2 regions of the Salinibacterium sp. SWN139 genome follow, and region 1 is predicted to be linked to the other one. Evidence: predicted binding sites of a transcription regulator. Region 1 holds the regulator's gene; the other holds the start of a gene.

Region 1 (12,157 bases):
CATTGACGGCCGGCCAGAACCGTGTCGACCAAGACTTCGGTTACGCGGGCACCGCATCCATCGGTGACTTCGTGTGGATCGACCGCAACGGCGACGGCGTGCAAGACAGCACTGAGCCCGGCATCTTCGGTGCCACCGTTGAGCTGACCTGGTTCGGCGAAGACGGCGTGCTCGGCGGTGGCGATGACGGCGTGTTCACGACGACGACTGACGGCGACGGCCTCTACAGCTTCCCCAACCTGCTCCCCGGCAACTTCTCCGTCGCAGTGACGGGCGGGCTGCCTGCTGGCGCCACCAACAGCTTCGACCTCGATGGCGACAACGACTCCGAAACTCCGGTCTCGCTAACGATCGGTCAAGCGGTGACCACCGTCGACTTTGGCTACGACGTCACGTCCGTAATCGGTGACCGCGTCTGGTGGGACCGCAACAAGGATGGCGTGCAAGACAGCAACGAGCCTGGCCTCGGTGGAGTCAAGATTCTCGTCACCTACCTGGGAACAGATGGTGTTCTTGGCGGATCCGGCGCTGCTGGTGACATCGAGTTCGAGGCAACGACAGACAGCAATGGTGACTGGACTGTCACTGAGATCCCCGACGGAAACTTCATCGTCGAGGTTGTCAGTGGCGTGCCTGCTGGCTTCAGCCCGACCTTCGACAACGACAGCGGAACCGCGTCGCCCGACGAAGAGTCTGCGGTGACGCTGGTTGGCTCTGACCTCAACCAGGACTTCGGCTACGCCGGAGACTCGAGCATCTCCGATACGGTGTGGCTCGACCTCAACAAGGATGGCGTCAAGGATGCTGGCGAGCCTGGCTTGCCTGACGCTGAGGTAACCCTCGTCTGGTTCGGCCCGGATGGCGCAGCAGGTGGCGGCGATGACGTCACGTTCGTCGAAATCACCGACTCCAACGGTGAGTACCTCTTCGATGGTCTGCCCGAGGGCAACTACACCGCCACGGTTGACACGACGACGCTGCCTGCTGGCGTAACCCCGACATTCGATGCGGATGCTGGCCCCAACCAGCCGACGGCGACCACGGTTGCTTCCGGCGTTGGCCCGAACTCCACGACTGCGGTCTCGCTGCCTGCAGCGACCGATCTCGACAACATCGACTTCGGTTACGTCGGTACCGGAAAGATTGGCGACACCGTCTGGCTCGACCAGAACGGTGACGGCATCCTTGACGACACTGAGTCCGGCATCGCCGAGGTGGATGTCACGCTCACGTGGGCTGGCCTCGACGGCATCCTCGGCAATGAGGACGACGTTGAGTCGACAACGAAGACGGATGCTTCGGGCAACTACCTCTTCGAAGACCTTCCTTCAGGACTCTTCACTGTTGAACTCTCGAACCTGCCCGCAGGCCTGACGTCGACAGTTGACCCTGACGGCGGAGCTGACGACGTCTCTGAGCTCACGCTCACCGGTGGCGAAGAGAACTTGGATCAGGACTTCGGCTACCGCGGTGACGCGGGAGTCGGCGATCTGCTCTGGCTCGATGTCAACAACGACGGTATTCAGGGCACTAATGAGCCTGGCCTCCCTGGCATCGTGATGACCGTTACGAGCCCCGGCTTCGACGGAATCTTCGGTAACGAAGACGACATCATCGTGACAACCACGACCGATGAGAACGGCAACTACCTCGTTGAGGGACTGCCGGCTGGCGAAGTGAAGGTCTCCTATGACGCGACGACGCTAACCGAAGGTTATGTGCCGAGCTCAGACCTCGACGGCGATGTGCTCTTCGAGACGACGGCAACGCTCGTCTCGGGCGAGACACGCCTCGATGTTGACTTCATCGTGGTCGGTAGCGCAACGCTCAACGGCGTTGTGTTCGATGACCCGAACGGCAACGGCGTTCGTGACAGCGGCGACCGCGGCATCCCCAATGCTGAGTTGGATGTTATCTGGGACGGCCCGAACGGGCCCGTCACCGTGCGCGTCACCACCGACGAGAACGGTGCGTGGGAACTCACGAACCTTCCCGCCGGAACGTACACAGCAACAGTCGACCTTTCGTCGGTCGACGCCGAGTACCGCCCGTCAACGGGTACTACTTCAACGGTCGAGCTGCCCGCCTTTGGTGAGCGCTCGGTCATCCAGGGCCTCACTACGCTGATGCTCGCCTTCACGGGTTCGAGCATCGCCGCCGGAGGCCTGCTTGCTGGACTGCTCTTGTTGAGTGGATTGCTCTTCCTTCTGCCGACACGTCGGGTGCGTGGCGGAGGGAAACAACTCCTCGCTATCGAGAAGTAGCGGTTACAGCAGCAAGCGAGAAGGCGCGATGAGCGCACCGGGCGTCGGGCTCGGTGTACTCATCGCGCCTTTCGTTGTAACCGGTGACGAACATCACCTTGAGTCACTCCCACTCAACTTTCAGCTATTCGGCTTGACTCTCGACGCGTGCAGGAGCAAACTTGATACAGCGCGACTCAAGTTCGTGCTTCACGAGACTTAAGGAGTAAGAGCACATGGCTCGAGCAGTAGGTATTGACCTCGGAACCACCAACTCGGTAGTTGCCGTCCTCGAAGGTGGAGAACCCACCGTCATTGCAAACGCCGAAGGAATGCGCACCACGCCTTCCGTCGTCGCATTCACCAAGGATGGCGAAGTCCTCGTTGGTGAAACCGCTAAGCGCCAGGCCGTCACTAACGTCGATCGCACTATCGCATCCGTCAAGCGCCACATCGGTACTGACTGGACCGTCAAGATCGACGACAAGAAGTACACCCCGCAGGAAATTTCCGCTCGTACGCTTGCCAAGCTCAAGCGCGATGCCGAACAGTACCTGGGTGAAGACGTCACTGACGCAGTAATCACCGTTCCTGCTTACTTCAACGACGCTGAGCGTCAGGCGACGAAGGAAGCCGGTGAGATCGCGGGACTCAACGTTCTGCGCATCATCAACGAGCCCACCGCTGCTGCACTCGCGTACGGCCTCGACAAGGGCAAGGAAGACGAGCTCATCCTGGTCTTCGACCTCGGTGGTGGAACGTTCGACGTTTCGCTGCTCGAAGTGGGCAAGGACGACGACTTCTCCACCATCCAGGTCAAGTCGACCTCGGGTGACAACCGCCTCGGTGGTGACGACTGGGATGCCCGCGTTGTCGACTACCTGATCCAGCGCTTCAAGGACTCGACCGGTGTTGACGTCTCAGGCGACAAGATCGCGAAGCAGCGCCTCAAGGAAGCTGCCGAGCAGGCCAAGAAGGAACTCTCGTCGCAGATGACGGCAAGCATCCAGCTTCCGTACCTCTCGCTCACCGAGAACGGCCCGGCCAACCTCGACGAGACTCTCTCGCGCGCCAAGTTCGAAGAACTGACCGCAGACCTCCTCGAGCGCGTCAAGAAGCCTTTCAACGATGTCATCAAGGAAGCCGGCGTCAAGCTGAGCGACGTTGCACACGTTGTACTCGTGGGTGGATCGACTCGTATGCCCGCCGTCGTTGAGCTCGTCAAGAAGCTCACCGGTGGCAAAGAACCGAACAAGGGCGTCAACCCTGATGAGGTCGTAGCCGTTGGTGCTGCACTTCAGGCTGGCGTGCTGAAGGGCGAGCGCAAGGACGTTCTGCTCATCGACGTCACCCCGTTGAGCCTCGGTATCGAGACCAAGGGCGGAATGATGACCAAGCTCATCGACCGCAACACGGCTATCCCGACCAAGCGCAGCGAGACCTTCACCACGGCGGATGACAACCAGCCTTCCGTGTCGATTCAGGTCTTCCAGGGTGAGCGTGAGTTCACTCGCGATAACAAGAATCTCGGAACGTTCGAGCTCACCGGCATCGCGCCGGCGCCTCGTGGCATCCCGCAGGTTGAGGTTACTTTCGACATCGACGCCAACGGCATCGTGCACGTGTCCGCCAAGGACAAGGGCACTGGCAAGGAGCAGTCGATGGTTATCACGGGCGGTTCAAGCCTGTCGAAGGAAGACATCGAGCGCATGGTTCGCGAAGGTGAAGAGCACGCTGCAGAAGACAAGGCTCGCCGTGAGGCAGCCGAGGTCCGCAACAACGCTGAACAGCTTGCGTACTCCACCGGAAAGCTCATCACCGACAACGCTGAGAAGCTGCCGGAAGATGTGAAGACCGAGGTTCAGGCTGATGTTGACGCGCTCAACACTGCGCTCGCCGGTGACGACGAAGCAGAGGTCAAGACCGCGTTCGACAAGCTCACCGAGAGCCAGCAGAAGCTGGGCGAAGCAATCTACAAGCACCAGGAAGAAAACCCTGAGGCCGCTGCAGAGGGCGACACCGCGACCGCTGATGAAAGCTCTGACGAAGACATCGTCGACGCTGAAGTTGTTGACGAAGACGAAGCTGACACGGACAAGAAGTAGATGCCTGACAAAAACAAGGACCACGACGATAACCAGGATCCGGTGACTCACGACGACAGTCGTGTTGATCCGGAAACCGGCGACGTGAGTGCGGCCGACTCGGCTGCTGCAGAGCACTCTGCAGCAGCCGAGGGGCAGCCTTCCTCTGACAAGGAGCCTGCTGCGGACGCTACGAAGGCCCCCGATGAGTTGAGTCAAGAAGACAAGCGTCTTCTTGAGGAAGCTAGTCGGGACCTCGTCGCTGAGATGCGCGATCAGATGTTGCGCGCCCAGGCTGAGCTGGTGAACTTCCGCACTCGCGTTGAGCGGGATCGAGTAGCGAACCGCGAAGCCGTGATCGCCGACGTCATCCGGTCGTTGCTGCCTGCCCTCGATGATCTCGATCGTGCCGACAAACACGGCGACATTATCGAAGGCACCCCTATCGCTCTTGTTGCGCAGAAGATCAACTCAAGTTTTGAGCGCTTCGGCTTGCGCAAGATCGGCGAAAAGGGCGAAGTCTTTGATCCTGCGTTCCACGAGGCTGTTGTTCATTTGAACGATCCTGAGGCGACCGAGAACACGATCGCTGATGTCGTTGAGCCGGGCTACATTCTTGGTGAGCGCGTTGTTCGTGCCGCGAAGGTTGCTGTCTCCGGCCCCACTGATTAGGTCGGGGGTGGCGTGTAGTGGCTAGCCAAGATTGGTTCGATAAGGACTTCTACAAGGTGCTTGGAGTATCGAAAGATATCTCCGAGGCCGAGTTGAAAAAGACCTATCGCAAACTCGCGCGTAAGTTTCACCCGGATTCGAACCCGGGAGATCCGAAAGCCGAAGAGCGCTTCAAGGAAATTAGTGAAGCGCACTCCGTGCTTTCTGATCCTGAAACGCGCAAAGAATACGATCAGGTTCGTGCCATGGGCTCGGGCGCTCGCTTCCAAGCGGGCGGCCAAGGCGGTCAGGCCGGCGGCTTCGAGGATGTCTTTGGCGGGATGTTTGGCGGTGGCCAGAGTTATGGCGGCCAAAGTTATGGCGGCGGTCAGGGCTATGGGGGAGGTCAGTCGAGCGCGAGCTTCGAAGACCTTCTTGGTGGCATGTTCGGCGGTCAAGCCGGTCCCGGTGGTGGCCCCGGATTCCGGGGTGGCCCCGCAAAGGGCCGCGATTTGGCAGCAAATACGACGCTAGATTTTGCGACCGCGATTAACGGCGAAACGATCAAGCTCCAGCCAGCCGGCGGTCGTCCGATGAACGTCAAGATTCCTGCGGGAGTCAGCGACGGTCAGAAGATCCGCCTCAAGGGCAAAGGCGAGGCGAGCCCCAATGGTGGCCCCGCTGGCGACCTGGTGCTCACAGTCGCTGTGCGCAAGCATCCGGTGTTCGAACGTGACGGCAACAACCTTCGGGTTGTCGTGCCCGTGACGTTTGCAGAAGCTGTGCTCGGCGCCACTATTGAGGTGCCGACGCTGAGCGGTGCACCGGTGAAGCTGAAAGTTGCGCCGGGAACCCCGAGCGGGCGAGTATTGCGCGTAAAAGGTCGCGGGGTCGCTACGACGAAGGCAACTGGAGACCTGCTTGCCGAAGTGCAAGTGGCCGTGCCTAGTCACGTTCCGGATGCCGCGCTCAAGCACCTCAAGGCCTTTGCTGAAGCGATGCCCGCAGAAAACCCGCGGGACGATCTGATTGCTAGAGCCAGGAGCTAATAGTCATGGATGAGCTGAGCCCCGCCTTTGCTATCGCCGTTGCGGCGGAGTTGGCGGGCATGCATCCGCAGACGCTGCGACAGTACGACCGTCTGGGTCTCGTGTCTCCCACGAGAACCAGCGGTCGTTCGCGGCGCTACTCCATGCGCGACGTGATGCAGTTGCGCGAGATCGCAGCCCTCAGTGCTGAAGGTCTCAACCTTGAAGGCATCAAACGAATCCTCGATCTTGAGAATCAAGTGACGGAACTCAGCACGCGCGTTCGCGAACTCGAAGCGGCGCTTGCTGATGAACTCCTTTCGAAGCCCGGCCGCCGCGTCTTCGCCGCCGGTTCTGCTGGTGAGGTGATCTCGCTCAAAGCGGGAACCCGCGCCGAACGCGCCGACCAGGTCGAACTGTGGCGACCTTTCCTGCGGCGCGATAACCAACTTCCGTGGTGATCGTGAGCACCCGATGATGATCCGTGAAGCTCCACCACTCGGCGGTTCCCCCATCTTGCGGCAGCGCTGGAGCGAGGTGACATTCTTGCACTGGCAGGTTGATCCGGCCATGGTGGCTCCGCTGCTGCCGGAGGGATGCCGTCCCGACACGCTCAACGGCAGCACGTGGGTGGGACTCATCGCCTTTCAAATGTCGCAAAGTTCGTTCTTTGGTGGCCCCCGCATCCCGTGGCTCGGCGACTTTCCCGAAGTCAACGTGCGCCTCTACTCTGTTGATGCCCATGGACGACGCGGAGTGGTCTTCCTTTCCCTCGAGGCGTCGCACCTGATTCCAGTGCTCACCGCGCGGCTTGCTTTTGGCCTGCCGTACCAGTGGGCATCGATGAAGATCGGGCAGCGAGACGGACAGATTGCCTACAAAACGAAACGTCACGGACGACCGGATGCGGCATCCCACATCATCGTGAAGCCGGTAGCTGACCCGGCGGCGAGCGTTGCGCTCGCGGCTGACCCTCTGGCAACGTTCTTGACCGCGCGGTGGGGGTTTCACGAAACTCATCGTGGACGCACGATCTACTCGCGCAACCACCACGAACCGTGGCCGTTGCAACCGGCCGAACTGGTCTACCTCGATGATGGTTTGCTCGCCGCTGCGGGCTTTGAGGGTCTAGCCGATCGCGTTCCCGACTCGGTGATGTACGCGAGCGATGTTACGACGGTGTTTGCGGCACCACGTCAGCCGGCCCTTGCGCGCCAGCCTCGACCGAGTGCAATCTGGACATCCGCGCCTTCTGCGTAGGTATTTGCAGAAATATTGTGGAATTGTATAGACAATTTTGTGCAACATGGTCTCATCAGCACAAATGAGCATTGCCTCTTGCTCTCGACAGGGACATGATGAGTAACCACACCGTCACACAAGCACAACACGATTGAAACGATGAACCTAGAGAATAAGGGCACGGGGATAGTTCCCGTTCGCGCGTCATTTTCTCGGTTTATCGCCGCAGGCAACGACGCCGAATAACGCAGGAGGCACCATGACGACAGTTCGCGCAGCAATCACACAGACCACTTGGACGGGCGACAAAGAGTCGATGCTCGACAAGCACGAGCAGTTCGCTCGGGATGCGAAGGCGCAAGGCGCCCAGATCATCTGCTTCCAAGAGCTTTTCTACGGTCCGTATTTTGGGATCACTCAGGACAAGAAGTATTACCGTTACGCCGAGCCTGTTGATGGCCCGATCGTTACGCGCTTCCAAGCCCTGGCTAAAGAGCTCGACATGGTCATGATTCTGCCGATCTATGAAGAAGCGATGACGGGTGTGTATTACAACACCGCCGTCGTTGTTGATTCGGATGGCACGAACCTCGGTTCGTACCGCAAGCACCACATCCCTCACCTCGACAAGTTCTGGGAGAAGTTCTACTTCACGCCCGGCAACTTGGGCTTCCCGATGTTCAACACCGCCGTCGGCAAGGTGGGCGTTCACATCTGTTACGACCGCCACTTCCCCGAGGGATGGCGCGAACTGGGCTTGAACGGCGCCGAGATCGTCTTCAACCCCAACGCGACGAAGCCCGGCCTCTCCAACCGTCTCTGGGAGGTCGAAGGCCCCGCAGCAGCAGTGGCCAACGGCTACTTCGTACTTCAGCCCAACCGTGTCGGCCTCGAAGACAACGAGTACGGCGACGAAGCCGTTGACTTCTACGGCACCAGCCAGGTCATCGACCCCCGCGGAAACTTCGTGGGCGAACGTGGCTCAGGCACCGATGAAGAGATCATGATTCGCGATCTCGACATGGACCTCGTGCAGGAGATGCGCGACGACTGGCAGTTCTACCGTGACCGTCGCCCCGACGCGTACCTGTCGATCCCTAAATAAGCCATAACTTCAACCCCCAGGTTGTTTTGGTGCCCGGGGAACAGTAGGCACACGACATCGCAGAGGAGCGAATCATGGCCACCACTCTCATTTCCGGCGGTACGGTCGTCAGCTCAACGGGGCGCGCCCCAGCAGACGTCCTGATCGACGGCGAAGTAATCAAGGCAGTGCTGTCACCAGGCAGCACGCTTTTTGGAACTGACATTGCGGCATCCGTCGACAACGTCATTGATGCCACGGGAAAGTACGTCATTCCCGGCGGCATCGACGCGCATACGCATATGGAGCTGCCCTTCGGTGGCACCGCGGCAATCGATACCTTCGAGACGGGCACTCGCGCTGCGGCGTGGGGCGGCACGACATCGATCATCGACTTCGCTGTGCAGACCTATGGGGAGCGTCTTCAGGACTCGCTCGCCGCGTGGCATGGCAAAGCTGCCGGCAACTGCGCCATCGACTACGGCTTTCACCAGATCGTCGGCGACGTCAACGCTGAGTCGCTCAAGGCGATGGAAAAGCTGCCAGATGAGGGCATCACGAGCTTCAAGATGTTCATGGCGTACCCGGGCGTTTTTTACTCGGATGATGCACAAATTCTGAAGGCTATGCAGGTGTCGCGCGACACCGGCCTGATGACGATGATGCATGCCGAGAATGGTCCCGTCATTGACGTTCTCGCCGAGCAGCTCATCGAACAGGGCAAGACTGACCCGTACTATCACGGTGTCGCTCGTGCCTGGGAAATGGAAGAGGAAGCGACGCACCGAGCGATCATGCTCGCGAAGCTCACCGGTGCCCCGCTCTACATCGTTCACGTCAGCGCAAAGCAAGCGGTCGAACAGATCGCCGGCGCTCGCGACCGTGGCCAGAACGTCTTCGCCGAAACCTGCCCGCAGTATCTCTACCTGAGTCTTGAAGAACAGCTGGGTGCTCAGAGTGAGCAGTACGGTCACTTCGAAGGCGCCAAGTGGGTGTGCTCGACTCCGATTCGTTCACGCGAAGAGGGACATCAGGATGCCATGTGGCAGTCGCTGCGCACTAACGATGTGCAGATGGTTTCCACCGACCACTGCCCGTTCTGCATGAAAGACCAGAAAGAGCTGGGACTCGGCGACTTCCGCAAGATTCCGAACGGGATCGGCACCGTCGAGCACCGCATGGACCTCATGTATCAAGGTGTTGTCACCGGTGAGATCACGCTCGAGCGTTGGGTTGAGCTTACGAGCACCACCCCCGCGCGCATGTTTGGTGTGTACGGCCGCAAGGGCGTCATTCAGCCAGGCGCCGACGCCGACATCGTGGTGTACGACCCCAACGGCCACACGTCGATTGGTATGCCCGTTGATGAAAACGGAAACCCCACCGGCAAGAAGCACCACATGAACATGGACCACGCAGCCTGGGAGGGCTTCGAGATAGACGGCCACGTGGACACCGTTCTCTCGCGCGGCAAGGTCATCATCGACGACGATCAGTACCTCGGCGCGAAGGGCGATGGCCGCTTCATGAAGCGCGGCCTCACTCAGTACCTGACCTAAACGGTCTCGCTGCAGCATCCGCTGGCTACCACCAGCGGATACTGCACTTTAAACGACTTTCCACCACGAATGAGGAGCCCCATGGACTTCGGAGCAGTACTTCAGACCAACCCGCCGTCAGCACGTACGGTCCAACTAGCGAAGCTTGCAGAGGCGCATGGCTTCACCTACGTCTGGACGTTCGATTCACACATCCTGTGGCAAGAGCCCTATGTGATCTACAGCCAGATTTTGGCCGAGACGCGCAAGGTCATCGTCGGCCCGATGGTCACGAACCCGGCCACCCGCGACTGGACCGTCACGGCTTCGACCTACGCCACGCTCAACGAGATGTACGGCAACCGCACCGTCTGTGGCATTGGCCGCGGCGACTCCGCTGTGCGCGTGACCAACGGCAAGCCGACAACGCTGAAGGATCTGCGGGAGTCGATTCACGTCATCCGTGAACTCGCTAACTCGCGTTCGGTCGAATATGGCGGAGCGCAGTTGCAGCTGCCGTGGAGCAAGGGTTCTGAGCTCGAGATGTGGGTTGCAGCCTATGGCCCGCTCGCGCTCAAGCTCACCGGTGAAGTCGGCGACGGCTTTATCTTGCAGCTCGCTGACCTCGATATTGCCGCCTGGATGATCAAGAAGGTGCGCGACGCCGCTGAGGCTGTCGGTCGCGACCCGATGTCGATCAAGTTCTGCGTTGCCGCGCCGATGTACATCGGTGATGACTGGGAGCACATGCGCGACCAGTGCCGCTGGTTCGGAGGCATGGTGGGAAACCACGTGGCCGACATCGTGAAGAAGTACGGCTCTGACGGAGACGTGCCGAAGGCGCTCACCGACTACATCGAAAAGCGTGAAGGCTACGACTACAACCAGCACGGCCAAGCGGGCAACACGCACGCGGCGTTTGTGCCCGACGAGATCGTCGATCGGTTCTGCGTCATGGGAACCGCCGAGGAGCACATCGAGAAGCTCGAGAAGTTGCGCGAACTCGGTGTCGATCAGTTCGCCGGTTACCTGCAGCACGACAACAAAGAAGAGACCATGCGGGTCTACGGCGAGACGGTAATCCCGGCCCTCACCGAAACAGTGACGGCGAAGGCCTAACCCGATGACGGCAACCCGAAACGATCAGCGTGGGGAGGTTGCCGTCCGCCCTGCGAACCAGTCGGGTGCGGTGGCTAACCCCGCGCGCACTCGGCTGTTCGGCGGTTTCTTGTGGGGAATCGCCGGCGTCGTGCTCATCGCGTTGATCTGGGAGGGCTACAAGTTCTTCGGCCCCGACAACGGTGTGCTCATCGGCGAACTGCGTGTACTTCCGCGCACCACCGACCTTGCCATGCCCCACCTGTGGGACATGCTGACGCGACTCGCAGAGCCCGTCACGCGAGCAGATGGGGCGCTTCCCCTCTGGGCAGTTGTGGCGCTTGCCTCGCTCATGACACTCGGGATCGCTGCCGCCGGCTGGGCTGTCGGAGTGATCGTGGGAGTCGTTTTTGCGCTCCTCATGCAACGCTGGCGTCTCGCCGAATTCGGTCTGCTTCCCTGGATCGTCATCAGCCAAACCGTGCCGCTCATCGCCTTCGCGCCCATCGTCAAAAGCTGGGGCTCGCGAGTCGAGATCGGCTCCTTCGAATGGCAAGACTGGATGTCGGTGGCGCTCATTGCGAGCTACCTGGCGTTCTTCCCCATCACCGTTGGCGCGCTCAAGGGACTGCAGTCTCCCGACCGCATCCACGTTGAGCTCTTCGACACGTATGCCGCTGGCTACTGGCCGACGCTCGTGCGACTGCGCTTGCCCGCCGCCGTTCCATACCTTCTGCCTGCGCTGCGACTCGGAGCAGCGAACGCTGTCATCGGCGCGGTTGTTGCCGAAGTATCCACAGGACTTCAGGGCGGCATCGGACGCTTGCTCATTCAATTTGCCGGTCAAGCATCGGGAGACCCCTCGAAGGCGTGGGGCCCCATCTTCGGCGCAATCGTGCTCGGCCTTGTGGCCGCCGGTTCCGTTGCGCTGCTCGGCATGATTCTCAAGGACTACAGACGAACCGAGGAGGCCGCATGAGCGACCAGATCCCGACCACCACTTCCGCTGCAGAGACGATGACTGGCGCTGCTGGCGCCGACGCCGCCGTGGAAGTTCGCGGACTCAACAAGCAGTTCCAGACCGCCTCGGGCATCGTTCATGCGCTCGAAGGAATCGACCTCACTGTTGAGGCCGGCGAATTTGTCTCGCTCATCGGGCCGTCGGGCTGTGGCAAGTCAACGCTCATGA
Region 2 (12,157 bases), on a different contig from region 1:
ATGCCGATGGCACCACGCGCAGCCTCGGTGATGTTGATGTGGTGTTCCCCATCCTGCACGGCCCATTCGGTGAAGACGGAACAGTGCAGGGACTCATCGAGCTCACCGGTCTGCCGTATGTCGGCAACGGCGTGCTGGCGTCCGCTATGGGCATGAACAAGCACTTCACGAAGCTCGCCCTTGAGGCGGCTGGCGTTGCAGTGGCCCCCTGGGTGACGGTGTCGGCGCAGCAGTGGCAACGCACTCCGGATGTGTGGCGTCAGCGCGCATCCAGCCTCGGTTTCCCTGTCTTTGTAAAGCCTGCACGCGCAGGGTCCTCGGTCGGAGTGACCAAGGTCTCGAGCGCCGAAGAGCTAGATGCTGCTTTTGCGACCGCCTTTGCCGAAGACTCGACAGCGCTTGTTGAACAGGCGATGACGGGCCGCGAGATTGAGTGCGGCGTGCTCTCGGGCCGCGACGGTGGCGAAACTCGCGTGAGTGTCGCCGGCGAGATCGTGGTCACCGGCCGCGACTTCTACGATTTCGACGCCAAGTATCTCGACGTCTCTGCCGCCGAACTGATTTGCCCAGCACCTCTGCGAGATGGCGAACTGTGGCAAATGCAGCGCACCGCTGCGCGCGCCTTCGAATCCATCGGCGGAGCGGGGCTCGCCCGAGTCGACTTCTTCTTTGACGGCACCGAATTTGTGGTCAACGAAATCAATACGTTGCCTGGCTTTACACCGATCTCGATGTTCCCCAAGTGCTGGGCTGCAAGCGGCATGAGCTACCCCGAATTGATCAACGAACTCATCGAGATCGGGTTGGAAACCGTTCGCTAACGCGAGCTATTCGGATTCGTCGTCGCTGGGTTCAGCGGTCTCGCTCGGCGCAATGGTGTCGGAGAATCCGACGCAGAAGCGGTCGGCTGGCACCTGACTGACGGCGCCAGCAAGCTGGCTGAGAGCATCAAAGCCCGAGACTTCGTCGCCATCGACGTCGGGGTCACCATCGCTATCGACGATGACCTGTACGGCGGGATCGCGGCCGTACGAGATAAAGACGTAGTTGGGGGCGTCGCTGTCATCGCGCAGCCAGTCGATGCCATCTTCCGGGGCAGTAACGCAGGCGAGTTCGGCGGTGGGATCGGGCACTGCTACGCCACAGCGCAACAAGATCATGGCCGGTTCGCCCCACGCTCCCGTGCCCTGAGCATTGGTTTCGCGCTTGTCGAGACCCGCGACAGTGTCGGGGAGGCGCACGATGACGTCGGCGCAGGAAGGATTGGCCGCATCATCCGCCGGCTCGAGCGGAACGATTGCCGCGCATCCGCCCAGCGTTGCCAGCAGAGGAACTATCGCGAGCATCGCGATTATGGGGGTGCGGGTCGTCGTTCTCATCGCCTTCAGGCTACCGTGAGTTCATGATGATTGACCGCGCGAGCGAGACCCTTGACACTCTCGGCGGCGTGGGTGAGCTTGCCGCGCTGAAGCGCATCTTTCCGCGACTGCCTTCTGCTGCGGCAGAGCTTCTCGGGCCGGGCGATGACTCTGCCGTGTTGGCAACGCCAGACAAGCGTGTCGTGATCACGACCGACATGATGATCCATGGCCCTGACTTTCGGCTCGCGTGGTCGTCTCCGTACGATCTCGGCTGGAAAGCAGCTGCCACAAACCTCTCGGATATCGCCGCGATGGGCGCGGTGCCCACGGGCCTGGTTGTGGCGATTGCTGCCCCCAACGACACCCCTGTCTCGGCGCTTGAAGCAATCGCCGACGGGCTCCGCGAGGGCTGCGACACGCTCGCTCCGGGAAGCGGAGTAATCGGCGGTGACCTCTCGGTGTCCACAGTGCTCACGATTGTCATCACGGCCTTTGGCGATCTCGAAGGGCGCGCCCCGGTTCTGCGTTCTGGTGCCCAGATCGGGGACATTATTGCAGTCTCGGGCACGCTCGGCCTCGCGGCGGAGGGCCTGCGGTTGTTGTTCACCGAAGGCGTCGTTGATGGCGAACCGGATGCCGCAGCCGCCGCAGCCCTCGCGACAACGCATACCGATGCCATCGCCGCCCAACTGAGGCCAGCGCCCCCGATCGCGGACGGCAAAGCCGCCGCTCTCGGAGGAGCCACGGCCATGCTCGACCTGAGCGACGGGCTCGCGATTGATGCTCGCCGCGTTGCCACCGCTAGTGGCGTTGGGCTTGATTTGTCCTCTGAAGCGGTGGGTGGTCGGGCGCAGCTCGACGGTGGGGAAGACCATTCCTTACTCGCCACTTTTCCCGAGGAGGCACCGCTGCCAGCAGGGTTCCGCGCTATCGGTCGCGTGGTCGAGGGCGAGGGCGTGCTCGTTGATGGCGTTGCGTACACCGAACGTGGCGGCTGGGATCCCTATGCGGGCTGGGACGGTGCCGTCGGCTGATCGCCGAAGTGCCGGCAGGCTATGCCTCCGTCGGCTGAACCCAGTAGAGCGTGGTGTCGCCGTAGTCTTTGCGACGGTCGAGTTCGAGCCCGGCAGGCCACTCCGGTTCGGGGTCGCGAGAGCTGCGTTCGACGATCACGAGCGCGTCGGGGCTGAGCTGCGTGGCGAGCAGTTCGAGCGCCACGAGCAGTTCACCGTTGCCGAGTTCGTAGGGCGGGTCGATGAAGACGAGATCCCACTGATCACCGGATGTCTCTAAGAAGGTGTGCACGGCGCGAGCGGCGGTCAGAATGATCGGCTTTGAGCCGCGCGGAGCCTTTGCCGCGATGAGGGTCGCGTTCTTGCGGCAGGTGGCGGCGGCGCGAGCGTTGTTTTCGACGAGGGTGACGTGGGGTGCGCCGCGCGAGGCGGATTCGAGCCCGAGCGCTCCGGTGCCGGCGTAGAGGTCGAGCACGCGGGCGCCCTCGATGGCGTCGCGGGCTTCGAGCGCCGAGAAGATCGCTTCGCGCAGGCGGTCGCTGGTGGGCCGTGTGCCCGCGCTCGGGACGGCAATGGTGAGGGAGCCGGCGTATCCGGCGATGATGCGTGTCATAGCATTCCGAGCCTAGCCGTCTGAAGAACGCCAGTGGTCCCCGGTACTCTTCTAGGGTGACCTCGCCCCTTGACCAGAAGCTCAGCGCCGTCTTGGGCGGGCGCACCGCTACTTCGATGCAGCGCGGTCTTGGCCTGCTCACGGTCGGCGATCTGATGACCCACTATCCGCGGCGGTACGCGAGACGGGGCGAACTCACTGCGCTGGCTCAATTGCCGTTGGATGAGGCAGTCACGATCGTCGCCGAAGTGCGCGAAGTGCGCAATCGTCCGATGCGCAACAAGCGCGGCTCGATTCTTGAGGTGTCGATCAGCGACGGCACGGGCATCCTGACTCTCACGTTCTTCAATCAGGCTTGGCGTGCCAATGAGTTGACGCCGGGGGTGCGCGGAATCTTTGCGGGCAAGGTCGGCCAATATCGCGGCACACGTCAGCTCGCGCACCCCGACTACGAACTCTTCGACCGGGATGCTCTTGAGCTCAAGAAGCCCGAGCAGGCCAAGTCGTGGGCCGAGCAGCCGATCCCCATTTATCCGGCGACGTCCACGGTCGCGAGTTGGCAAATTCAGAAAGCCGTCGAGGTTGTGCTCGATACGCTTGGCCCGCTTGATGACCCGGTTCCGGATGCCGTTCGTCGCGAACGCGAGTTACTTCCGTTTGCGAAGGCGCTTGAGCAGGTGCACCGCCCGAAGGTTGACTCGGACTGGCGGGCAGCTCGCGACACCCTGCGTTTTCAGGAAGCATTCGTTCTGCAGTCGGCGCTTCTGCAACAGCGTCAGAAGCAGCGCGAATCTGAAGCCATCGCACGCACGGCCGGCCCACTGCTCGAAGGCTTCGACGCAGCGTTGCCGTTCACTCTCACGGGTGATCAGCACACCGTGGGGGAGGAAATCTTCCACGACATGGCACAGCCGGTTCCGATGAATCGACTCGTGCAGGGTGAGGTGGGTTCCGGTAAGACTCTGGTCGCGCTGCGGGCGATGCTCGCGGTCGCGCAGTCGGGTGGGCAATCAGCGTTGCTGGCTCCCACTGAGGTTTTGGCGCATCAACATTTCCGTTCGATCATCCGCACGCTGGGCCCCGATCTCGCGGCCGAACTGCGCCCGACCCTCATCACGGGCCAGCTGCCGACAGCAGAGCGCAAGAAGGCGCTGCTGGCGACCGTGTCGGGGGCTTCTCGCATCGTGATCGGCACGCACGCCCTCCTGGGCGACGCGGTCACGTTTGTCGATCTCGGTCTCGTCGTCGTTGATGAGCAACACCGTTTCGGCGTCGACCAGCGCGAAGCGCTACGGCTCAAGGGCGCGAAGCCTCCCCACGTTCTCGTGCTCACGGCAACGCCCATCCCGCGCACGGTCGCTATGACCGTCTTCGGTGACCTCGATATCTCCTCGATCGCTGAGTTGCCCGCTGGCCGTCAGCCCATCAGCAGCCACGTCGTGCCGCTCGCCGAGAAACCGGGCTGGGTGTCGCGCGTCTGGCAACGGCTGGCAGAAGAACTCGCCATCGGTCGCCAGGGCTTCGTCGTGTGCCCCGCCATCGACGCCAAGACTGAAGAGCCCGGCAGCGAGCCGACGCCCGCTGTCTCCGATGACCCGGATGCCGGACCACCGCGCCCGATCGCCAACGTGACCGAGGTGCTGGCGTCGCTCCGCAGCAACGAGGTTCTCGCGGGCAAGCGGATTGAGGCGCTCCACGGCAAGCTCTCGAGCGAGGAGAAAGACGAGCTCATGCGCGCCTTCGCCGCGGGCGACATCGATGTGCTCGTGGCGACAACAGTCATCGAGGTTGGTGTCGACGTACCCAACGCCTCGGTGATGGTGGTGCTCGACGCTGATCGTTTCGGGGTCTCTCAGTTGCACCAGTTGCGCGGCCGGGTTGGTCGAGGTGGCGTTCCGGGGCTGTGCCTGTTCGTCACGGCAGCCGAGGTGGAGTCGTTGGCACGCGAACGCGTCGAGGCTGTGGCATCCACTCTCGATGGTTTCGAACTCGCCAACAAAGACCTCGAACTGCGCCGCGAAGGCGATGTGCTTGGCGGCGTGCAGTCGGGTGGGCGTTCGAGCCTCAAGCTGCTGCGAGTTGCCAACGATGGTCAACTCATCACCGAAGCGCGCGAGGCGGCTCAGGCGCTGTTGGTCGCAGACCCGACCTTGGCGGAGCATCCGGCGCTCGCCGAAGCACTCAAGCGTCGTCTTGACGAAAGTGCCGAAGCGTTCCTCGGCAAGAACTAGCGCTTCCGCTCGCAAGCTTGCGCGCTCGAACGCCGGCCCGCGGCAGGCAGCGCTCCCACCGCGCACTTTGCTGTGTTGCGCCAGATTTCCCCACACAGCGAACTCCCACGCGCCAATGAGCACCGAGCGGCTATCGTGGGAGCATGAGTCGGATCGCTGTTGTTCCTGGGTCGTTTGACCCTGTCACCCTTGGCCACCTCGATGTGATTGAGCGGGCAGCGAAAACCTTTGACGAAGTGCACGTTCTGGTCGTGCACAACCCGGGCAAGACCGCGCTTTTGCCGATTGCGCAACGCGTCTCGCTCATCGAGCAGGCCGTTGCCGACGCCCACCTCGAGGGCAACATCCTTGTAACTAGCTGGAGTATGGGCCTTCTTGTGGACTATTGCACCGATGTCGGGGCGAGTGTCATCATCAAGGGCATCCGTTCTCAAGTGGATGTCGCGTACGAAACTCCTATGGCGATCGTCAACCGCGATCTCGCCGGGGTAGAGACGATTTTCATGCTGCCGAACCCCGCTCATGCGCACGTGTCTAGTTCGCTCGTGCGCCAGGTTGCCGCGCTCGGCGGAGACGTCGCGCCCTATGTTCCGCGTTCGGTTTCTGAGTTTTTGCAAGCGCCGCGCGACTAACACCGGCACAATGGGTTTATGACACTCACCCTCGGATACAAAGCGTCAGCAGAACAATTTGCCCCGCGTGAACTCGTTGAGATCGCAGTGGCCGCAGAAGCACACGGCATGGAGAGTGTTGCGGTTAGCGACCACTTCCAGCCGTGGCGTCACGAAGGCGGACATGCTCCGTTCTCGCTGACCTGGATGGCCGCGGTGGGGGAGCGCACCAGCACGATCCGGATCGGCACGAGCGTGATGACGCCGACGTTCCGTTACAACCCGGCTGTGCTTGCTCAAGCGTTCGCGACGATGGGTTGCCTCTACCCGGGGCGCATCATGTTGGGTGTTGGTTCTGGTGAGGCTCTCAATGAGATTGCCACCGGATTCCGTGGTGCCGGTGAGCAGGAGTGGCCCGAGTTCAAAGAGCGTTTCGCTCGCTTGCGCGAATCAGTCCGTCTCATGCGAGCGCTCTGGACCGAAGATCGCGTCTCCTTCGATGGCGAGTACTACTCCACCCACGACGCGAGCATTTATGACCGCCCTGACCAGCCCATCCCGATCTATATCGCTGCCGGTGGGCCGATGGTTGCCCGCTATGCGGGTCGTGCAGGAGATGGCTTTATCTGCACCTCGGGCAAGGGCATGGAGCTCTACAACGACGCACTGATCCCGGGCGTTAAGGAGGGCGCGGCTAAGGCTGACCGCAAGTTCGAAGACATTGACCGGATGATCGAAATAAAGCTCTCCTACGACACCGATGCCGACGTCGCCCTCGAGAACACGCGTTTCTGGGCGCCACTAGCGCTGTCGAAGGAGCAGAAGCACGACATCACCGACCCCATCGAGATGGAGCGCGCCGCTGATGCTCTGCCGATCGAGCAGATCGCATCGCGGTGGATTGTCGGCAACGATCCCGACAAGATCGTCGAAGAGATTCGTCCCTACGTGGATGCCGGCCTCAACCACCTCGTCTTCCACGCGCCCGGCGACGATCAGCGCCGTTTCCTTGAGCTCTTCGAGCGCGACATTGCACCGCGATTGCGGGCGCTGTAACTCGCGTTCTGACTGCAGCGGGTCGCGCGAGAGCACGGCCCTAGTGCGACAGGCTTAACCAACGATGGGCGGATGCGTGAAGCATCCGCCCATCGTTGTTGTGCGCCACCGTTGAACGCGGCGACGTTCCGGTGTCGGCTAGCTCGTGACGGCGACTTTTTCGCTTGAACGAGCCTGGTTCGCCGAGTTGGTGCTGACCTCGATCTTTCGAGGTTTTGCCTTCTCGGAGACCGGAATAATGACGCTCAAGACGCCATTGTCGTAGCTGGCGCTGATGTTGTCGCGGTCGATGCCGGCGCCAATGCTGAACTGGCGCAAGTAAGAACCGTAGCGACGTTCCTGAGAGAGCCACTTGGCTCCCTCGCGTTCGCCAGCGGTGCGTTCGGCGCGAATGGTGAGCAACTGGCCATCAACGTCGACGTCAACGGAGCCCGGATCGATGCCCGGGAGGTCGGCGGTGAGGACGTACTCGTCGGCCTGGCGGTACAGATCGACCGGCATCGGCTGGGCGCCGACGCGGGACTGGGCTGCTGCGGTGAGCCGGTCGAGTTCGGCAAAAGGATCAAATGACAGTGTCATGGGGAACCCCTTTCTCAAAGTTGAGTCACGGTGACTCAACAATCAAAAATTAGCATTCTCGACCTGAGAGTGCCAAGAAATTTCGCTTCATATTCGCTGAGAACGAAACGACCGCCGCCGGAGCGATCCAGCGGCGGTCGAGTGCGGCGAATTCAGCGGATGATGAACCGCGGATAGTTCTGCTCGGCGCGAGCTCTGGCGTGAGCCAGGCGCTCATCACGGAGCTGGTGTGCGGCCAGCAGCTCGGCCGACGCGATCAGTCGCGCACGGTGGGGCCGGCGGCTCCACGTGATGAGTGCGACGCCGAGATGCAGCGCAAGCCGGTCGATGACTCCCACGCGACGTGCTGCCGCTGGGCGCGGCTTCTCGACGGGGTCAGGTTCGGGCGGATGGGCGTGGCGGTCTTTCGAGGCCGCCAGTAGTTTGTTCATGATGGAAACTTTCGTGACAGAGAGAGGTTGCGGATGGCGCGCCAGAGCGCGCTGTTTCAGGTGGCGACCCAACGGCATCCTTCAGCGATCGCGAGTCGCCAGAGAAGGGGTGATCATCACTGTGAGTGCTGCGCAAACCTAGTGAGGGTGTGCCGACTCGTCAGTCGAACGCGGTCTCGTGATGATCGAGTTGGGTCGTGTGCTCCGTGAGCGCCGCCACCGTCAGAATCGGTGAGCGGAGAACGCTAACCGGTTAGGCGGTGAGGGCGCCGACGGAGCCGGCGGTAGTGGGGTTCTTGGTCGTAATGAACATAAACACGTCAGGCTCCTTTCAATAGTTGGCGTTTGCTCAGTGTAGGACGGGCGCTCGTAGAGGACAAGACCCTATTTAGCTGCGATGCACAGCCGTGATGATTGCTTCGGCAAGTTCAGCTGGCTTCGTGAACTGCGGCCAGTGCCCGGTGGGGAGGTCAACGAGCTCGAGGTCGTCGAGGCGTGCAAGCTCTGAGGCGAATGGCTCAGAGTCGTGCATCCATGACCGCAATTGTTCGCTCGTGAACTCACAACAAATCACTGTGGCGGGAACGCTAAACCGTGCCGGAGTCGACAGATTTTGCGGGTCGCTGGCCACGCGAGCGGGCTGCGGAATCGCCATCTCCCGAAATGTGGCCCGCAGCTCAGCGGTGAGATCAACTAGGTCTTCGTCGTCGAATACCGTCCAGGCGGGCAGCGGAATCTCACCATCAATTGTCGGAAGGTCGGCGTTGATCGGCATCCCGTGGGGGAGCGGCACCGTGTCGACGTGAACGATGCGCGCAAGGCAAGTGGGGCGAGCATCCGCAACAGCGTGGGCGATGGGGCCGCCACCGCTGTGGGCCACGAGCACAATGTGAGGCGCTGTTTGGTCGTGCGCTGCGTCATCCTCGCAGTCATAGTCGCGAGTGAGGCTATCGACGACGTCAACCACCGCGGCAACGTGGTCGGCCAGAGTGATGGTTGCTCGGTCGGTGTCGTTGCGGTGAAGACCGGGAAGCGTCAACGGGTGAACTGTGTAGCCAGCAGCGCGCAGCGACTGGGTGATGGGGGCCCACGACGTTTCGTCGAGCCAGAACCCTGGAATGAGGATGACGTGCATGAGCGGACTAGCGGTGCTGGTGGAAAACGCGCCCAGATTCATGCCGACTCCTCAGTGAGTAGGTCGCCCATTATCCGCTCGTCGCGACGGCAATTCAATACTCGGTAACCCTGGTGCAGCACGACGAGCGCAATGCACGCCACAATAGACGGATGCCCGTGACAGTTGCTGCACCCCACATCGGCTACGCCGCCATGCTTGAACGGTTTCATCCGCGCGATGTGATGGCGTTCGCGCAGCATGCCGAAGCGCAGGGATTTCGCGGCGTAATGGCCGCCGACCATTACCAGCCGTGGGTTCCCCAGCAGGGGCAAGCATCGTTCGTGTGGAACGTGCTGAGCGCTCTGGGCGAGACCACGACCGGCGATCTCGGCACGGGCGTCACGGCGCCGACATTCCGATGGCACCCCGCAATGGTCGCTCAAGCTTCCGCTACTTTGGCCGCCATGAACCCAGGCCGGCACTGGCTCGGGCTCGGCAGCGGCGAAGCCATTAACGAACACATCGTCGGCCAGTACTGGCCAGAAGCCCCCGAACGCATTAATCGCATGTTTGAAGCGGTCGAGATCATCAAGAAACTGTTTGCATCGGGTCTCGGCAACAAAGATGTGCGCCACGAAGGCCAGTTCTATCGGCTCGAATCGACACGCCTCTGGACAATGCCCGAAGTCGCGCCCGAGATCCTCGTTGCGACAGCAGGCCCCGTCGCCGCCAAGCGTGCGGGCAAAACCGTCGACGGTCTCATCACCGAAGCAGCGCCCCTCGAGAAAGTCGACATGCTACTCAAGCGATTCGCTGAAGGAGCACGCGAAGCAGGCCGCAAACCCGAAACTCAGAGCCGCGTACTGCGGTTGCACTTGAGCTGGGCCGAAACAGATGAGCAGGCCATGCGCAACGCGCTCACCGAATGGCCGAACGGCGGTTTGCGGTTTGCGAAGAACGACATCCGCTCACCGTTTGAGCTCGAACAGCTCGCCCGCATGGTCCGACCAGAAGACTTTGAGGGTCGGATGCCCGTGAGCGCCGATCCGGACGTGCACCGTGCCTACATCCAGAGCTACCTCGATCTCGGATTCGACCGTATCTACCTCCACAACGTTGGACGCAATCAGCGCGAGTTCCTCGACGTCTTCGGGCGCGACGTGCTGCCGGCTCTGCGCAAGTAGTGACCGCTCCCGAAATGCCGCAGACTAGACGCGTGAGAATGAGCGCATGGGCTGTGCCCGGCATCCCCGAAATTCAGTCCGGCGACAACCTTCTTGAGGCGATTGCGGCGGCTCTCGTCGCCGACTCTGACGACGTGAACTCTGGCGGGCTTGTCGACGGCGACATCCTCACTGTGACCTCCAAGATCGTCAGCAAGGCTGAGGGGCGTTCGGTGGAAGCCGCTGATCGCGAGCAAGCCATCACCAACGAAACCGTGCGGATCGTGGCATCCCGCGAGCACCCCAACGGCGTCACTCGCATTGTGGAGAACCGTCTCGGTCTCGTGATGGCGGCGGCGGGCGTCGACTCCAGCAATACCCCCGACGGCATCGTTTTGTTGCTCCCGCTCGATCCCGATGCGACGGCTCATGAGCTCTGCGCCGGGCTCCGCGAGCGATTCGGGGTGACGGTCGGCATCGTTATCACCGACACCGTGGGCAGGCCCTGGCGCAAGGGGCAGGCCGACATTGCAATTGGTGCGGCGGGCATCCACGTTCTTGATGATTTGCGTGGCACCGCGGATGCTTCGGGTCGTCCGCTTGCGGTGAGCGTCACGGCGCTCGCCGATGAAGTTGCTGCCGCGACAGATTTGGTCAAAGGCAAGGCCGGGGGATTACCCGTTGCGGTCCTTCGCGGGCTTGGCCAGCACGTCGCTGATCTTGACGCTCCCGGTGCGCGATCCCTCGTTCGGTCGGGCCCAGAGGACATGTTCAGTCTGGGCACAAAAGAAGCCTGGATGGCCGGCTTCGATGAGGCGCACACCTCAGGGGAATCTAAAGAGGACTAATACTCGACTGTATGTGAGATTACCTCTACGATGAGCGGATGGGGAGTCTCATTTCGCTCGCGTATTTCGCGTTGCTCATCTCGGTCCTGATCGACATCATCCTGATCGATGAATCGCGCATCAAGCATCTCGGCAAGGTCACCTGGATCTTTCTCGTGATCTTCATGCCCTTCATCGGCAGCATTCTCTGGTTCGCTATCGGCCGCGAGCACCAGTCCACCGCGCCGAGCTCTCTGCCCTTTGGCGCCTCCGAGCGTCGCGCACCCCTGCCATCACAGGAGGTGAGCACGACCGAAGCGGAGATAGCGAAGCTCGATGCGGAGATCGAATACTTTCAGCGCCAAGAAAAGATCCGTGCCCTTGAAGACGAACTGCGCAAGCGTAAGCAATTGCCGTAGTGGAAGACCGGTGTAAGACTCGACCCATGGATGCCCCTACCTCCGGGTCACTACCCGACGACGTGTTCCACGATCACTGTGACGCCATTGTGCGCAGTATTTCGACCGTGATCGATGGCAAGACGGAGGCTGTGCGCTTGGCACTCACCGTGCTCTTGGCGGAGGGTCATCTCCTCATCGAGGATGTGCCTGGTGTCGGAAAGACCATGCTGGCGCGAGCGCTGGCACGAACGGTCGACAGCACCGTTTCGCGCGTGCAATTCACCCCAGACTTGCTGCCGGCAGACATCACTGGTGTCTCGGTCTATAACCAAAACACCCGCGAGTTTGAATTCAAGAAGGGCCCTGTTTTCGCCAACATTGTGATTGGTGATGAAATCAATCGTGCGAGTCCCAAGACGCAGTCGGCGCTGCTCGAGTGCATGGCCGAGTCGAGTGTCACCGTCGATGGCACGACCTACGAACTTGAAAGCCCGTTCATTGTGGTGGCGACGCAGAACCCCATCGAGATGGAGGGCACTTATCCCTTGCCCGAAGCGCAGCGTGACCGGTTCATGGCCCGAATTTCGATGGGCTATCCGGATGCCGCAGCCGAGCTGGCCATGCTGCGGTCACGGGAGCTGACAAGTCCGCTGGATGCTCTCACCCCGGTGGTCTCGGTGTCGCAGTTGCGCGAGCTCATCGCGACCGTACGCCGCGTCTTCGTGAGCACTGCCGTGGAGGAATATGCGGTGGC

What was found. Region 1 encodes HspR, which represses chaperone genes until heat shock. Its sites were predicted from a motif close to AAGTTGAGTCNNNNNGACTCAACTT; they were not measured.
Region 2: the regulator HspR is predicted to act here: its motif matches at 7,482-7,506, upstream of I6E74_RS05990 (Hsp20/alpha crystallin family protein).

The regions. Positions count from the first base shown of each region.
Region 1 covers NZ_JADYWV010000001.1:401,895-414,051, forward strand. Annotated here, with positions in the region: gene I6E74_RS01920 (SdrD B-like domain-containing protein) at 1-2,264, shown strand, start outside; gene dnaK (molecular chaperone DnaK) at 2,480-4,348, shown strand; gene I6E74_RS01930 (nucleotide exchange factor GrpE) at 4,349-4,999, shown strand; gene I6E74_RS01935 (DnaJ C-terminal domain-containing protein) at 5,017-6,027, shown strand; gene I6E74_RS01940 (heat shock protein transcriptional repressor HspR) at 6,033-6,467, shown strand; gene I6E74_RS01945 (YqjF family protein) at 6,481-7,266, shown strand; gene I6E74_RS01950 (nitrilase-related carbon-nitrogen hydrolase) at 7,508-8,353, shown strand; gene hydA (dihydropyrimidinase) at 8,428-9,891, shown strand; gene I6E74_RS01960 (TIGR03842 family LLM class F420-dependent oxidoreductase) at 9,973-10,989, shown strand; gene I6E74_RS01965 (ABC transporter permease) at 10,994-11,947, shown strand; gene I6E74_RS01970 (ABC transporter ATP-binding protein) at 11,944-12,157, shown strand, end outside.
Region 2 covers NZ_JADYWV010000002.1:177,492-189,648, forward strand. Annotated here, with positions in the region: gene I6E74_RS05955 (D-alanine--D-alanine ligase family protein) at 1-821, shown strand, start outside; gene I6E74_RS05960 (DUF3515 family protein) at 828-1,379, opposite strand; gene thiL (thiamine-phosphate kinase) at 1,406-2,395, shown strand; gene rsmD (16S rRNA (guanine(966)-N(2))-methyltransferase RsmD) at 2,415-2,987, opposite strand; gene I6E74_RS05975 (ATP-dependent DNA helicase RecG) at 3,104-5,218, shown strand; gene coaD (pantetheine-phosphate adenylyltransferase) at 5,362-5,850, shown strand; gene fgd (glucose-6-phosphate dehydrogenase (coenzyme-F420)) at 5,869-6,885, shown strand; gene I6E74_RS05990 (Hsp20/alpha crystallin family protein) at 7,024-7,464, opposite strand; gene I6E74_RS05995 (hypothetical protein) at 7,617-7,895, opposite strand; gene I6E74_RS06000 (alpha/beta hydrolase) at 8,284-9,072, opposite strand; gene I6E74_RS06005 (TIGR03557 family F420-dependent LLM class oxidoreductase) at 9,183-10,196, shown strand; gene cofE (coenzyme F420-0:L-glutamate ligase) at 10,235-11,023, shown strand; gene I6E74_RS06015 (PLD nuclease N-terminal domain-containing protein) at 11,062-11,421, shown strand; gene I6E74_RS06020 (MoxR family ATPase) at 11,448-12,157, shown strand, end outside.